One region of the Shewanella sp. SR43-8 genome, then DNA from elsewhere that is predicted to be linked to it. Evidence: predicted binding sites of a transcription regulator. Region 1 holds the regulator's gene; each other region holds the start of a gene.
The links. Region 1 encodes LexA, which represses DNA repair genes until DNA is damaged. Its sites were predicted from a motif close to TACTGTATNNNNATACAGTA; they were not measured.

Region 2: dinB (DNA polymerase IV) is a predicted target of LexA. The motif match lies at 2,246-2,265, and genes of this name have one in related genera.
Region 3: recN (DNA repair protein RecN) is a predicted target of LexA. The motif match lies at 2,673-2,692, and genes of this name have one in related genera.

What each region holds. Positions count from the first base shown of each region.
Region 1 covers NZ_JACJDX010000008.1:91,537-96,959, reverse strand. Annotated here, with positions in the region: gene plsB (glycerol-3-phosphate 1-O-acyltransferase PlsB) at 1-1,752, opposite strand, end outside; gene lexA (transcriptional repressor LexA) at 2,017-2,631, shown strand; gene H5114_RS11785 (cell division inhibitor SulA) at 2,628-3,134, shown strand; gene coxB (cytochrome c oxidase subunit II) at 3,530-5,119, shown strand; gene ctaD (cytochrome c oxidase subunit I) at 5,129-5,423, shown strand, end outside.
Region 2 covers NZ_JACJDX010000001.1:504,909-510,331, forward strand. Annotated here, with positions in the region: gene H5114_RS02115 (aminoacyl-histidine dipeptidase) at 1-1,034, shown strand, start outside; gene dinB (DNA polymerase IV) at 1,128-2,207, opposite strand; gene H5114_RS02125 (ankyrin repeat domain-containing protein) at 2,403-2,927, opposite strand; gene H5114_RS02130 (hypothetical protein) at 2,929-3,396, opposite strand; gene bfr (bacterioferritin) at 3,551-4,018, opposite strand; gene bfr (bacterioferritin) at 4,031-4,501, opposite strand; gene nqrM ((Na+)-NQR maturation NqrM) at 4,734-4,958, opposite strand; gene H5114_RS02150 (FAD:protein FMN transferase) at 5,044-5,423, opposite strand, start outside.
Region 3 covers NZ_JACJDX010000001.1:399,340-404,762, reverse strand. Annotated here, with positions in the region: gene H5114_RS01715 (hypothetical protein) at 1-913, opposite strand, end outside; gene recN (DNA repair protein RecN) at 985-2,643, opposite strand; gene H5114_RS01705 (AEC family transporter) at 2,771-3,739, opposite strand; gene H5114_RS01700 (YjaG family protein) at 4,092-4,688, opposite strand; gene barA (two-component sensor histidine kinase BarA) at 4,678-5,423, opposite strand, start outside.

The DNA of each region.
Region 1 (5,423 bases):
CGACAAACAATGATCAACAATCGACTTACCATCACCCTCGGCGACCGATGCGTAATCGGTATAAGGTACGGTTTTCAATAAGGCTAAATACAGATCAAGTTGGCGTTCTAACTGACTTCTTTCTAATGCATTTTGCTCTGAGGCTAATAACACTAAACTGGTTAATGTTACCGAGCTCGCGGCGGCAGCACCGTTAATATTGGTCATCACGCGGTTAGCGAGTAAATTAACCGATGGAGTAAACCACGATGGTTTTTGATCAGGCTCTTTCGCCAGTTCGCTACGCCATTCTGGCGCTTGTTGATTTAAGAAGTGCTGTAAGTTAATCGGCTCACCAAAATTAACATAACCTTGGCCAAAGTTGCCGAGTTTACGCAGCGCACCAAATAACTGCCAAACAGATTCTTTTTTCTTTTTCTTGCCGCTTAACTCTTTGTGATAAGTGGCCACTTCCATCACATGATCATAACCTAAATACACTGGCACTAACGTCACTGGGCGCTCTATGCCGCGAAGTACACTGTTTATGGTCATTGCCAACATGCCGGTTTTAGGCGCAAGTAAACGCCCTGTACGCGAACGCCCACCTTCGGTGAAATACTCAACCGAATAACCTTTAGCAAATAACTGATCTAAATACTCACGAAATACTGCGGTATACAGTTTATTACCATTAAAGCTGCGGCGGATGAAGAATGCTCCACCACGGCGGAACATTGGCCCTGCAGGCCAAAAGTTCAAGTTAATACCGGCCGCAATATGCGGCGGAACCATACCCTGATAATACAAAATGTATGACAGCAACAAGTAATCCATATGGCTGCGATGACAAGGCACATAGACAATTTCATGGCCATCATGGTGAAGCTGTCTTACCTGTTCAGCACCTTTGATATTGATACCGCTATATAATTTATTCCATAACCAAGTGAGAAAACGCTCGGCAATGCGCACTAAACTATCTGAATAGTCTGCGGCAATTTCATCGAGGTATTCAATCGCAGTTTCACGAGCTTTTTCAGGAGATACTTTTTTGTTGACTGCTTCTTCTTCAATAGCCTTTTTAATTGAATCTGACTTTAATAAAGAGGCAAATAGCATTTGACGATTAGGTAATTGTGGCCCTGTCATAACTTTACGTTGGCGACGGAAATGTACTCGCGCGACACGAGTTAATTTATGCGCAATTCTTTTGTCTGTACCATGCTCATCAGCCATATGGCGCAGCGATAACGCATTAGAAAACTGCACAAAATTATGTCGCCCTAAAAATAAAATCATCAGCCACTTACGTAACCAAGTTGGGTTTTCTCTTTCAAAAACAGCCGCTGTCATGCTGTCTTCTTCCTTACCAGGAGTACGTCCCCAATAAAGACAAACTGGCACTAATTGAATATCAAGGTCAGCATTCTCACTATGAAGCGATAATAAACGGGTAAAATAATTAAGGAACTTCTCACCACTTTCACGTTTACCAAATAGAGGTTTACGCCCCTCTAAACACACCACTCGAGGCACTCTTAAACCATCAAGCTGTAACGGCTCATAAGGACTTGGCATACCAAATCCTTCAGTGATTTCGCTCAAGGCGGCAATATCACTAATAGATTCCGTTTTCATCAAATAAACCAAGGGCTTGGTCGGATCTATATTGAGGTCATCAAACGGATCATGGGGCACCACAATGGTCTGTACCATCCATTTCTGAACCCATTTTAATGCTTGTAAAAATATTGAATCTGGTTTTGACATGGTTATTTTCGCAACATAAGCCATTGTAATATTGTCGTATAGGATACCAGAAACCACCCTGCTTACACTATCTGGCCGACTTATCTTTACGTGTAAGCTCTCACTTTAAGACATAGTGCAAGATAAAACATATATAATAACTAATAAAAACATTTATTTAAGTTACAAAAAGCCAATAAAACACAAAAAATAGTTGGTTAATACTTGCACGAACACAAACACTGTATATAATGACAGTCACTGTATAAAAAGACAGGAATCATCATGAGACCGTTAACGCCGCGCCAAGCAGAAATATTAGACTTAATTAAAAACAATATCGCCGAAACAGGTATGCCACCCACTCGTGCTGAAATTGCGAAACGTCTTGGCTTTAAAAGTGCTAATGCTGCCGAAGAGCATTTAAAAGCATTAGCCAAAAAAGGCTTTATCGAGATCATGCCTGGAACCTCTCGAGGTATTCGCTTACCTCATGAAGAACAGATTGAAACCGGTTTGCCTCTGATTGGACAAGTTGCAGCTGGTGAGCCTATTTTGGCTCAAGAACACGTTGAACAGTATTATCAAGTCGACCCGAGCATGTTTAAACCTGCCGCAGACTTTCTGTTGCGCGTTCGTGGTGACAGCATGAAGAACATCGGTATTTTAGAAGGCGATTTACTCGCGGTTCATAAAATGCAACAAGCACGTAATGGCCAAGTTGTAGTAGCGCGTGTTGATGATGACGTCACCGTAAAACGATTTGAACAAAAAGGTAATGTGATTTATCTGCACGCAGAAAATGACGATTACACCCCGATTAAAGTTGATTTAAGTTGCCAAAGCCTAACCATCGAAGGGCTTGCCGTTGGCGTTATCCGTAATGGAGATTGGTTATGAACAAACTAATGGGCATCGCGCCACGTCACCCAGGCTTATGGGTAGATTTAGCTGAAACAGAATTGCATGGCAACCAAACCATTCGCACATTACAAACAGTCACCCAAGGTGAAGCTGAGTTGAGCCAGTTGTGTAGTCAACTCGCCACATTGAGCCAACAAGGTCGATGGATTGTGTTAATTAGCCCACCACACATTGGCTATAAACATATGCTGGCAAATGCTGGCGTGAGAATGGACCGTATTTTACTGGTGCACACTAAAGACGAAGTCGAAACCTTATGGGCGATGGAAAAAGCGCTTACCAGTGGAACATCAAGTGCTGTCGTCACTTGGACAAGCTCACTTGACGCTCGTGATAGTCGTCGATTAGAAATTGTGGCTAAAAGTGCACGGGCTTTAGGTGTGGTAATTGAGGATGTGAATGCTCACTTACCTCACAAACATCAACTTGTTAGCCCTACATTAATAAATGGAACAAGTAATTTTTGCTCATTTCACTAAGCATTAACCCTTACTTACCAAGCCCTGTATTGAATTCAGGGCTTTTTTTCATCTTTTTTCAGTCAATTAGCCAACAAAGTGATCTTGATCAATGTTTAATCTACAGCTAATGTTGTTCCCAAGGATGAAATATTATTCATCTTTAATTGGACGTGAATGACAGTGATTAAGATTACTTTCAGACAAATGAGCCAACTCAATATTGATAAGTTCTGTAGTAGGTACAAGCGTGGTGCACCGCTAATAATAAAACCGTAAACAACCTGTTTACTGCCACCAAGGTACTTTGAGGTCATCAAACTTTTTTCGGGAACCGAAAAGTTTGCATAGAGCAGAGAATTACTGTGTGACTTTTCTTTGTAATTGCTATTTGCAATGAACAGAGGAGCAGTCTTGTGAAGCAATGGTGGTATTGTTTACTGGTGGTGTTTATAGCACTTCCGCTTGGGGCATCAGAAATGTCCCTCAACATGACTCAAGGCGTGACAGATATCAGTGGTAAGGTTTATGGCCTCCACATGACGATACTTTATATCTGTTGTGCCATTGGGTTAGTGGTGTTTGGGATCATGATTTATTCAATGATTTACCATCGCAAATCAAAAGGCGCTGTTGCGGCAAATTTTCACGAAAGTACTAAAGTGGAAATAGCTTGGACCGTCATTCCTTTCATCATCTTAATCGCCATGGCTATTCCAGCCACTAAAACCTTAATTGCCATGGAAGATCCCAGCAATGCGGATCTCACCATCAAAATTACTGGGTCGCAGTGGAAATGGCATTACAGCTATTTTGATAAAGACATCGAATTTTACAGCACATTATCGACCCCCAGAGATCAAATCGATGGCATAGAGACTAAAGGAGAGCATTATCTTCTTGAAGTCGATAAACCACTCGTACTGCCCATTAACCAAAAAGTGCGTTTTTTAATGACATCAGATGATGTGATCCACTCATGGTGGGTTCCGGCTTTTGCGGTTAAAAAAGATGCCAATCCAGGCTTTATTAATGAAGCATGGACCCGCATTGATAAGCCCGGAATTTATCGTGGCCAATGTGCCGAATTGTGCGGTAAAGACCATGGATTTATGCCAATTGTGGTGCAAGCATTATCAGAGACAGATTTTGATAATTGGTTAGTAGAGCAAAAGCAACTGGCCAGTAATGCCGCTGCTGCGGCGGCTGCATCACTGTCACAAACCTTATCTCTTGAAGAGTTAACCACCCAAGGCGAACAGATCTATCTTGCTCGTTGCGCCGCTTGTCACCAACCTAATGGTGCGGGCCTTCCAGGTGTATTCCCATCACTAATTGGCAGTCCTATCATAAAAGGCCCTGTTGCAGGTCACCTCAACATCGTCTTAAACGGTAAACTAGGAACCGCAATGCAAGCCTTTGCCAAGCAACTTACCGCCCAAGAGATTGCCGCAGTGATTACCTTTGAGCGTAATGCTTGGGGCAATAATACCGGTGATGTTGTTCAAGCTGCTGATGTGAGTAATTTCTCTGGCGGCAATGAAGCAAGTACTGAAGCAAATAAGACTGAAAGCACAATGGCCGCAACAGCAACTGAGAGCACCAATACTGCGACAGAAAAAGCGACTCAGGCTCTTGAAACCATCGCAAAGGCTGTAACACCAGAGGTTGTTGCCATTGAAGATCTGCCGACCTTAACCTTGGAGCAATTAATCACAGAAGGTGAGCAGGTTTATGCCACCACTTGCGCCGCATGTCATCAAGCCTCTGGTGCTGGTTTGCCAGGCGCTTTCCCTTCACTTATTGGCAGCCCTGTGGTTACCGGACCGGTTAGCGGACATATCGATATCGTTATGCACGGTAAAGCAGGCACCGCGATGCAGGCATTTAGTAGTCAACTTAGCCCACAAAAGATGGCCGCGGTGATTACTTATGAGCGCAATGCGTGGGGCAATAATTCTGGCGAGGCGGTGCAACCTGCCGATGTCGCTAGCCATGGACAGTAGGGGAAGACAATGAGCACAACAACGCACGATACACTAGCTACCGCTCATGATGATCATCACGGAGCGCCGAAAGGGCTCATGCGCTGGCTACTCACAACTAATCATAAAGATATCGGTTCGCTGTACTTATGGTTTAGTTTTATTATGTTTCTCACTGGTGGCGCCATGGCAATGGTCATTCGGGCAGAGTTATTTCAGCCTGGATTACAGCTAGTAGAACCTAACTTTTTTAATCAAATGACCACGGTTCATGGTCTTATCATGGTATTTGGCGCAGTGATGCCGGCTTTTACCGGATTAGCTA
Region 2 (5,423 bases), on a different contig from region 1:
ATGAAGAAGCTGGCATGACGGGCGCTTTTGGTTTAGAAGCCGGTTACCTTGATGCAGAAATCTTAATCAATACAGACTCTGAGCAAGAAGGTGAAATCTACATGGGTTGTGCTGGCGGTGTTGATGCACAGATAAGTGTACCAATGTCTTGGCAAGCACCAGAACAAAGCAACGCCAGCTTTTCACTGACCATGTCAGGATTAAAAGGCGGTCACTCTGGGGTTAATATTCACCTTGGACGTGGTAATGCCAATAAGTTATTAGCGCGCTTTTTGTTTAAATACAGTGACGAATTAGCCCTAGAGCTAGTTAGCTTTAGTGGTGGCTCGCTGCGTAATGCCATTCCGCGTGAAGCTAACGTGCAATTTATGCTACCAGCAGAAAATATTGACGCACTAAAGCAAGCCATTGAATCGTTCCAAGCCCTAGTTCGTGAAGAATTAGCCGTTGCAGACCCAGGCATGCTACTGAGCTTAGCAGCAATTGATGCACCCACCAAAGTCATGGGCGAAGAGGCGCAAAATACCTTAATCGACTTATTACATGCTTGCCCTAACGGCGTAATGCGCATGAGTGATGAAGTTGAAGGCGTCACTGAAACATCACTAAATATAGGCGTGATCAGCACTGAAGATGAAAGTGTAGAAATATTATGCCTTATTCGTTCATTAATTGATTCAGGTCGTGAAGAAGTCACCGGTATGCTAACCGCACTATCAAACCTATCGGGTGCTAGCATAGATTTAAGCGGTGCTTACCCGGGGTGGAAACCAGATACTAGCTCACCTGTAATGGCAATTGTGCGAGACACCTATAACGATATTTATAAAAAAGATCCTACCGTGATGGTTATCCATGCAGGTCTAGAATGTGGTTTATTTAAAGAGCCTTATCCACTAATGGACATGGTCTCTATTGGGCCGACTATTCGTTATCCACATAGCCCTGATGAAATGGTCAACATCACCACTGTTGGTCAGTACTGGGAATTGCTACTTGCCGTATTAGAACGTATTCCAGCTAAAGAAGCGTAATCAATAGCGATGATTTATGCGTAAAACTAAAAAACGACAGAAATGTCGTTTTTTAGTTTTAGACTTGAGCGTTTTTCATTGCAATTCTAACATTTAAAACTGCAAATCAAGCTGAGTAATATGTGCCACTGGATTATCTGTAACAGCCAGTGTTGTATCAGCTAAACCAACACTAACCCCCAATAAGCGAATACCTCGCCCTTGGCTGCGCAGCAAAGCCTGTTGCAGTAAATCATGAAACAAATTAATCGACATTTCATCACTGCGATGTTCGATGGTGGTCTGTTTAAAATCATTAAATTTCAGCTTCACAACTTGCTTGTGGATCTGTCTATCTTTAGCACTGCGATGAACCCGAGCACTCAATTCTTGGATAAGCTGTGGTAATACTTGACGGCATTGCTCTAAGGTAAAAATGTCTTTGGCTAACGTAGTTTCAACCCCAACTGACTTTCGCACCCGATGCGGACTAATTTGTCTTGGATCTATCCCTTGTGATCGCTCAGCTAATACATGACCAAATTTGCCAAATACCTCAATTAATTGCGCTTTTGGATACTGTTGCACGTCATAGCAGGTGGTTAAGCCAATATCAGCTAACTTTTTTGAAGTGACTTTACCGACGCCAGGAATTTTACTCAGAGGAAGATCTTTTACAAAATCACTAATTTGATTAGGAGTGATGACATATTGGCCATTAGGTTTATTTAAATCGGAAGCGATTTTAGCTAAAAACTTAATCGGTGCAATACCCGCTGAGGCGGTTAAACCTGTGGTCTCAAATATATCATTTCGAATAGCCTTGGCAATTAACGTGGCACTGCCTTGGTGAGCATCGCAATCAGTCACATCAAGATAAGCTTCGTCTAGAGACAAGGGTTCGACAAGATCTGTGTATCGATGAAAGATCTCACGTATTTGCACAGACACCGATTTATATACATCCATGCGCCCTGGCACTAAAATTAACTGCGGACACAGCTGCAGTGCATGATAACTGGACATAGCACTTCGCACGCCAAATTTGCGGGCCTCATAACTGCAGGTACTTATCACACCGCGACGATCACTTCTGCCGCCAACAGCAATGGGCTTTCCTCGTAATTCAGGAAAATCGCGCATTTCTACCGCAGCAAAATAACAATCCATATCGATGTGAATGATTTTACGCATTCTATAACCATCATCATTTACTCAATTAAAAACAATGATACTGTATATAAAAACAGTATTCAATCATTGTGTATTGTTAATATAATGAATAAGTACAACTCAACATACTTTTTAAAAGTCAAAACCTAGCTTCAAGTCATTCTAAAACTCGATAAAATATTATTGAAGAAAAACCTAGATCATCTACGAAGTTAATCAATTGGCTAAATCGATTGTAGACAATGTTCTTATTACTTCATTTCTGTTTATTGAGTCATTATTTCTTTTCAAAAGCATTACAAAATCATAAGCATTTAACTTATTTTGACTATCTAGCAGTTCAGGGTCACTACCTTTGCTAAGTAAGTATTCGACTAATTTTTTATCATTAAGTAAGATTGCAGCATGAAGAGGTGGTAATCCATCAATCTCGCTTTTGCTATTAACAGAGGCACCATTTTCGATAAATTTATCTAAGTAAACATATTTTTTTTTCTGATTAGAAATGCTAAATAAAAATGCTATACCGCTAGCAGACTGAAGCTCATCTAAGTCTTGTTTAGTTAATCTAAAATTAAACAAATAAAATTCACAGAATGAATTTGGTATGTAATGTGTATTATCTTCTACACTACATAATACAACATCTTCAACACGGCTATTTTCAAGCGAATAAATGGCACCTAATGAATACAGAATAATAGTAATGAAAACACATCCAAGTAATACCTTAAATCTCATTTTAACTCCATATAACTTTGTTGTTTAAGTTAAAAGCTAAAACACCAAAATGTGGACCTTTTGTTTTTGCTATTCCATTTAAATACATGAGTAAAACACGACCAAAACTGTATGATAGTTGCTCTCTCACTCTGTCATATATTTTTATTTGCATTAAATCTTTAGCTGTTGCATGACTAAACCAATGCTTTGCAGCACTTCGCCCAAATTTTGTTATAACTTTTTTAGCACCATCTTGAGGGTTCATTGTTGCTCGAAATAAAGAGTCAATAAACCCCATCGCATAAGAGGCGTCTACAGCCTCAACTAACAAACCTTGAGCAAACTCACGTACTTCATCAGTAATATCTAACTCATCAATAATCGAATGTTGACTCGAAAATATAAATTTGAGAATAATTATAGTTTCATCATTATCAAATATAAGTTCACTACTCTTGAAACTCTTAAGGTGTACATTTCTATTCATTTCAACTTCCATGTAGTTTATCAAATGTTCTATAAAATATATCAATTTAGTTAGAAACAAACCATTATCACTTTTAATGTATCTCCCACCAACGAACACAAAAAAGCCCAAACTGAGTTGGGCTTTATTAACATGTAAAGTGTCGACTAAGTCGTTACATTTTAGTCTGTAAATAGTTCTGTAAACCAATACGTTCAATAAGACCTAATTGCTTTTCTAACCAATACATATGATCAGATTCAGTGTCATCTAATAACACCTCTAAAATTTCACGGGTTTGGTAATCAGCCTTTTGCTCACATAAGCCGATAACCTTACGTAAATGATCAGCCACATGATATTCATATGCAAGATCATTTTGTAGCATTTGTTGCACATCTTTACCTATGTTGAGCGCTTCACGACTGGCAACATCTGGAGTGCCTTCTAAAAATAAAATACGTTGGATCAACTTAGCTGCATGTAATTTTTCATCGTCTGATTCATGTAGAATACGGGTATAAAGTTCGTTAAATCCCCAATCCTCATACATGTGAGCATGGACAAAATATTGATCCATAGCAGATAATTCGCCGGTTAATAAACTATTGAGCGCATCGATGACTTCTGGATGACCTTTCATAATAATGTCCTATTAATCGTTAATTTGTGATTGAAGGTAATTTTGAATACCCGTTTGAGTGATGAGCTCTTGTTGTGATTCAATCCAATCTAAATGCTCTTCTTCATCTTCGAGTAAATCTTCCATTAAATCGCGACTAACATAATCTTGCTGAATTTCGCATACCTTAATGGCTTCACGCAAAATGGCAATTTGTTCCGTTATCGCAGTGAGATCGCAGCTAAGCATTTCTTCAGCATGTTCACCAATACGCAATTTATCTAACTGTTGTAGGTTAGGTAAACCTTCAAGAAACAATACACGTTCAATCAGCTTGTCAGCATGCTTCATGTCTTCAATCGATTTTTTATATTCTTTCTCATTAAGCTTTTCCAATCCCCAATGCTTAAACATACGAGCATGTAAAAAGTATTGGTTAATAGCGGTCAGCTCACAAGTAAGTACACGATTGAGTTGGCTGATGACTTTAGGATGACCTTTCATAGTAGTGTCCTCGAGAAGTAATGTGATCTTGATCAATTACAAACAGAATAAAACACTATAGGGTAAAATGCAAATTATCCTTTATTTTCACACACTTACAATTGATAACTATTATCATTATAACTAAGCTTTGTAACTGGCCAGCAATACTCAAGCATAAAAAAAGCCTTCAAAATGAAGGCTCTTTACAAAGCATTAGTGAAACAACCTAAGCTTAAAATAATTAACGAGGTTAAATAATACGATTTTGGTTAAGCAACTTATTTCGAGCTTGCTCTTTTTCCATACGGCGTTTGCGTTTATCACATGGATCATCACAGTCACAGGCTTTCTCTATACCTAAAACACCTAAACCACCGCAACTGCCTTCTACCGCTTTTTTCTTTACGATATAGCCAATGGACATTAGCAAAAAAAATAATAATAAAACCACAAACGCTGCAATAAATGTACTCATCACAAACTCCTATTGACTCATTCAGATTAGGGTAAACTGGTTCAATAAATTAGTAGCTCAATCAACCAGTTTAAAAATAAGCAAGCTACTTAAGATACGATTTAAATGCATCACTGTAATAGACCTGATATCCCTGCTCTTGCTTCTCTATCAACATTACCGCTAAATTGTTCTTTTTAGCTAACGCCAATGAAGCCTCTGTACCTAACACCATCATGGCCGTTGCATATCCATCTGCGGTCATACAACTAGAGTGTAACACGGTTGCTGAAGCTAATTGATGCTTTATTGGATAGCCGGTACGAGGATCAATTAAATGTGAGAAGCGCTCACCATTTTCTTGATAAAAGTTACGATAATCACCCGAAGTTGCCAATGACATAGTGCCAGGTTCAATGATTTGCTGAACCGCTTGACCTTCGCTGGTTGGTTGCTCTACAGCTACTCGCCAAGGGGTATTATCAC
Region 3 (5,423 bases), on a different contig from region 1:
CAATATACTCAGCCATAAGGTTGTCACTGTCTGTGGGCTTGTACAAAGCATCTGCTAGCCATTTTTCATAAAAGGCGACTTCATCAGACTGCACTTCAATTAGCATTTGTTCTCTGACATTATGAGCAAACTGCCATTCACCAGAAAATACTCTCTCAAAATCGTTGTTAGTTAATTCGAATGGCGTTTGCCAAGTGGTGACTTTATTTACAAACGCGCTATCGAGTGTCTTAGCTACAGTGCTGGCAAAGTTAAGTTGAGATTTGATGACGCTAACGGCAATCATATGGTTGACTATAGAGCGAGATGAGTGATAAACCATATTCCAGAATTGAGCATCTGCAGTTAAAAATGTTAACAAGGCCTCATTGGCATTAAGTTTAGTGGCCCCGTCAAAGTTGATTAAAACGCTAAGTTCACTGATTGCTCGTAAGTTAAGTAGTGGTAACCATTTAAATAGACTCTCAGGTGTTAAATACTGAATATCTTCTTGCCAATAAGGCATTTCAATCAGCTTGTTATAATGAGTGATATTGGCTTTATGTGCCTTAATTGTTTGTAAAATACTATCGTTATTTTTTTCAATAAATTCATTACAGCTTGCTACATCTGTTTGATAACACGATTTTTTGTAATCGCTTAATAGTTGATTTTCTTCATCATTGAAACTTAATGTCGTGGCCATTTCTTTCGCCGTTACATCCTCAATAGTGCCGCTAAAAGCTTGCAAATATACAAAACCATTTTGGGCAGGGTCAATCGATTGTTGTTTTAACCAAGTTTCAACTAAAAGCGTGTTAGGTGACTTTGTTCTGTCTGTAGCGTTAATGGCCACTAAACAGACAACAATAAATACTAATAAGCTGCAAATTAGTCCGACAACAACACCCAAGCCCTTTATTACTTTGATCATTATGATTTATCCGTAAATCCATGTTAACTTTACGTTAACATATTGATTTACTTTTTATAAGTGTGTAACGATTATTGCAATAGTTCACGGGCGTTAGCTAAGGTGTTTTCGGTTATGACATCGCCACCCAATAAGCGTGCAAGTTCATTCACCCGTTGCTCTTTATCCAAGGCCTGCATGGTCGTTTCTGTGTTGCCACCCTTATTAAATTTATTCACAAACATGTGCTGATGACCATTACCCGCAACTTGCGGCAAATGGGTGACGCATAACACTTGGGTCGACTCGCCAAGACTGCGTAACATGCGTCCGACGACAGAGGCTGTTGGACCTGAAATACCCACATCAACTTCATCAAATATTAATGTTGGAGTGGCAACTTTTTTCGCCGTGATCACTTGAATCCCCAATCCAATGCGCGATAGCTCACCGCCAGAGGCGACTTTTGAGATCGGTTGCAATGGTTGTCCTGGGTTAGTGGTCACCATAAACTCAATGTTATCGCAGCCATTAACTGAAATGTTGTGCGGATTATGATTAATCTGAATGGTAAACTTACCCTTAGGCATGTTGAGTTCATGAATAGATTGAGTGACTAACTTATCTAATTCCTTGGCATAACGGCTGCGGCTTTGACTGAGTTTTTGTGCATTGGTTAGATAAGCATTTCTGGTGTCTGCAAGTTGTTGTCTTATTTCATCTAATTTAGTTTCATCGTCAGCAAGTTCGGCTAATTCACTCATAAGCGCTTGATGATGTAGCGCTAGCTTGTCAGCACTCACATGATGCTTACGTGCCAATTGCATTGCCATTGATAGGCGTTTTTCTAAATAGGCGAAATGTTCAGGATCAAGCTCTAAACTACTTAAATAACTCTCAATTTCGCTAGCGCTTTCTTGTACTTGAATTAATGCATCATTGATCATAGTGCTAATCGGGCTAAGTGATTCATCGTAGCCTTGAAGCGTATCAGCAATAGTGGCCACTTTATTGAGTAGTGATTCGATATTAGCATCATCATTTTCGGTCAATAAATGCAAGCCCGCTTGGCAACGTTCAATTAGATCTGTGCCATTGGCTAAGCGTTTGTGTTCTTGTTCTATTTCATCAAACTCATCTAAGCCTAAGTTGAATTCATTAAGCTCTTCAACTTGATATTGGAGTAACTGTTGACGAGAAATACGCTCATGCTGAGCTTGCTCAAGATCCTTCAGCTCGTTTTCAACTTGCTTGCAGCGTTGGTAGCTGGCACTGACACTATCGAGTAGTAGTCTGTGATTTGCATAGTTGTCGAGTAGGTTTAATTGATGTTCGCTTTTGAGCATAGCGTGATGAGCATGTTGGCCGTGAATACCAATCAATAACTGGCCGATGGCTTTTAATTGTGTCACAGGAACTGGATTACCATTAATGTAGGCTCTTGAGCGGCCATCACTGCTAATGGTTCGACGCAATATGCATTCATCTTCAGCATCGAGATCGCTATCTTCAAGCCAACGTTTAGCTAAAGGCACATCGACAAGGGTAAACCTTGCACTCACTTCGGTTTTGCTGGCGCCAGGTCTGACAGTATTGGCATCACTACGATTACCAAGACATAACCCAAGTGCATCGATTGCAATCGATTTACCTGCACCAGTTTCGCCGGTGATGCTTGTCATACCGGCTTTAAAATCGAGTTCTAAAAAACGCACGATAGCAAAATTATTGATGCTGAGTTGGCAAAGCATAATGAATTCCTGTCAATAAACGACCAAACCACTGTATTGATAAACAGTATATACTGATTTTATATACAGTAAAGTGGTTGAGGTAAAATTATTATTGACTATTTTATCGTCGAGAGTCGGTTGAACATTAAGCAATGGATTTTAAAAGTGTTTCTATTATAGGCAAACTGATAAAGGTGATTAATGTGCCATATAAAATCCCTTGAGCACTTCCATTGGCATTAATTTGGTATCGTTCAGCCAACAGATATACGCTTGCTGCCGTTGGTAAGGCTGCTAAAAGTACTCCCATAATCAGTAGTTGATGCTCTACGCCAAAGAATTTGAGTAATCCAAAGGCAATCAAGGGCTGAACAAATAACTTGAGTAAGTTAATGAAACTGAGTTCTATTATAAGTCCGAGACTGAACATTTTTGCGAACGATTGATGTCGTAACGCTTTAGCAAGTACCATTCCGATGGCAAATAGTGCACAAGGGCTTGAGGTATTGCCTATTTGATGCAGTACTAATGCCAGACTCTCTGGTAAGGTAATATGCAATGCCGATAGGCTGATACCAATGACGCTGCCCAGTACAATCGGATTTTTGCATAGTGCATTCGCCATGATGACGATGGCATGATCAGTTGATTTTTTGTCACGGCTGGCCAGTTCAATAGAGACCAAGGCAAAGGCAAACATAAACACCGACAGTAAGCTGGCAATGGCAGCGGCAACTAAGGCGATCTTGTTACCTGGGAATAACAAGCTCAGTAATGGAATACCAATAAATGCAGTATTGCCAAAGGTGGCATTTAAGGCGCGCATTGCCGCAACGGTTTGCTGCTTAGGTTTGCGCCACAATGACACAGCAATCACCAATGCATAGGTAATGATCATCGCCAAACTAAAGCCACCAATAAAGCCCCATTGAATAATGTCTTCAATGCGTGTTTCAGCTAATACAATCAGTAAAATTGCCGGAAAGGCAATGTAGTAGACAAATTGATTGAGGATCAGATCGGTGTCGGCTGGCAAAAATCTCAATTTTTGTACAATACTGCCAAGCAGCATAATGATAAATACAGCGATTAGCGGGGTAAGAATACTGGACATCCCACGCAATTCCTTAACAAAATGACAATATGGTCACTTTACTGCGTTTTGCTAGGAGGATGCAATTAGGCTAAAGTTAAACGAGTGTTTATTTTTTACTTTTGGCTCAAACTGACCTGTAATACTTTTGCTGATGACAATATTTCAAGTTCAGTAAAAATGCACTTACTGGATTCAACCCAAAGAAAGAGCCTATTTGCACCAGATAACTAACGATTAAGGTACAATTATCGGTTTTTTATCAGGCTGGATAAAAATGAAACTGTGATAAAAAATTTCATGGCGTGACACTCAATAAAAAGCCTGAATAACATCAGGCTTGGTTGTTTATTGGCAGTATCGGAGTCAGCCCCTATAGACTAATGCCAATATTAGACACACCGGCTTCGATAATCTCTTTACGTAAACCTTTAACCAGTTCGCTGGTGATTTCTGGGTTAGCTTCGATAATGTCGAGTAACATGCCTTGTAGTTCTTTTTCTTCTTCCATTACTGGGTGCGAAAATACAAATTCATCAAGTTCTTCATCCATTAATGATTCATCACTAATTGCTTCAATGTAATTTGCTACAGTGCTTGATGATAACTTACTAATATTAGTAATATCTTCTTCAATTTTCCCGTCTATTGCACCCATTAGCGTTGCAATGGCTACTGCTGCATCCATGGCAGGGTAAGCACCATAGGCTTCAAATTCACTAGGATCTGGAGTATTTTCATCAAGGCGTTGTAAATGCACGTCAATATTGAACTTAAGTTTTTTGTCATACTGGCTTTGCCACAGTAACTCTAAGGCTGTACTGAGCACCTGCGGTTGGCCAAATTCACACACTTCAGAAAATAATTGGTAGTTAGGCAACATTCGTTGGCACAATGCTAAAGCAAAAAGCTGCTTCTGAGGTAACGATAACGCTTTTAGGCGTTTGAAAAAACCGGATTTACTGGTCATGGGGTATATCCACTGATAGCTGGTTTATGACTTGATTTGCTGCTGATTCTACCTTAGTTAACTCATCAAGTAACTCTAGTATTTCAGGTTCTAAGTCATCAATGGCAATTTTATGCTTTAATGCTGACTCAATATCCCGGCACAGTTTTTGTGTAGTAGGTACACCGCAATAACATGTTGCGCCATGCAGTTTATGCACCGCTTGCACAAGTACCTCAGCATTTTTTGCAATTAATGCCTCATTAATCGTTGCGGTGGTTTCAGGTAATGAGTTAACTAGCATCTTTAACATGTCTAATGCTAAATCTGTTTTTTGATTGGCCTGGGTTAAACATAAATCCCAATTGAGCACATGAGTATCAAAATGGGTGAATTTCGGTTTAATTATCCATCGACTGATAACGCTTTTTAGTGACAGTTCATCAATAGGTTTGGGAAGGAAACCATCCATACCACTGGCTAATATGTTCTCACGTTCTTCTGCAATAGCATGTGCAGTAACGGCAATAATCGGCGTATTTCGATTGAGAGATCCTGAACGAATTTGTTTGGTTGCGGTAATGCCATCTGTGCCTGGCATTTGAATATCCATAAAGATTAAGTCAAACACTTGTGTGTTTGCTTGTTTTATCGCATCCGCGCCGTTATTGACTGTGACCACATTATCGACCAACTCTTTGAGTAAGGTATCAATTAGCTTTAGGTTAGCCATATTGTCGTCAACGGCTAATACGG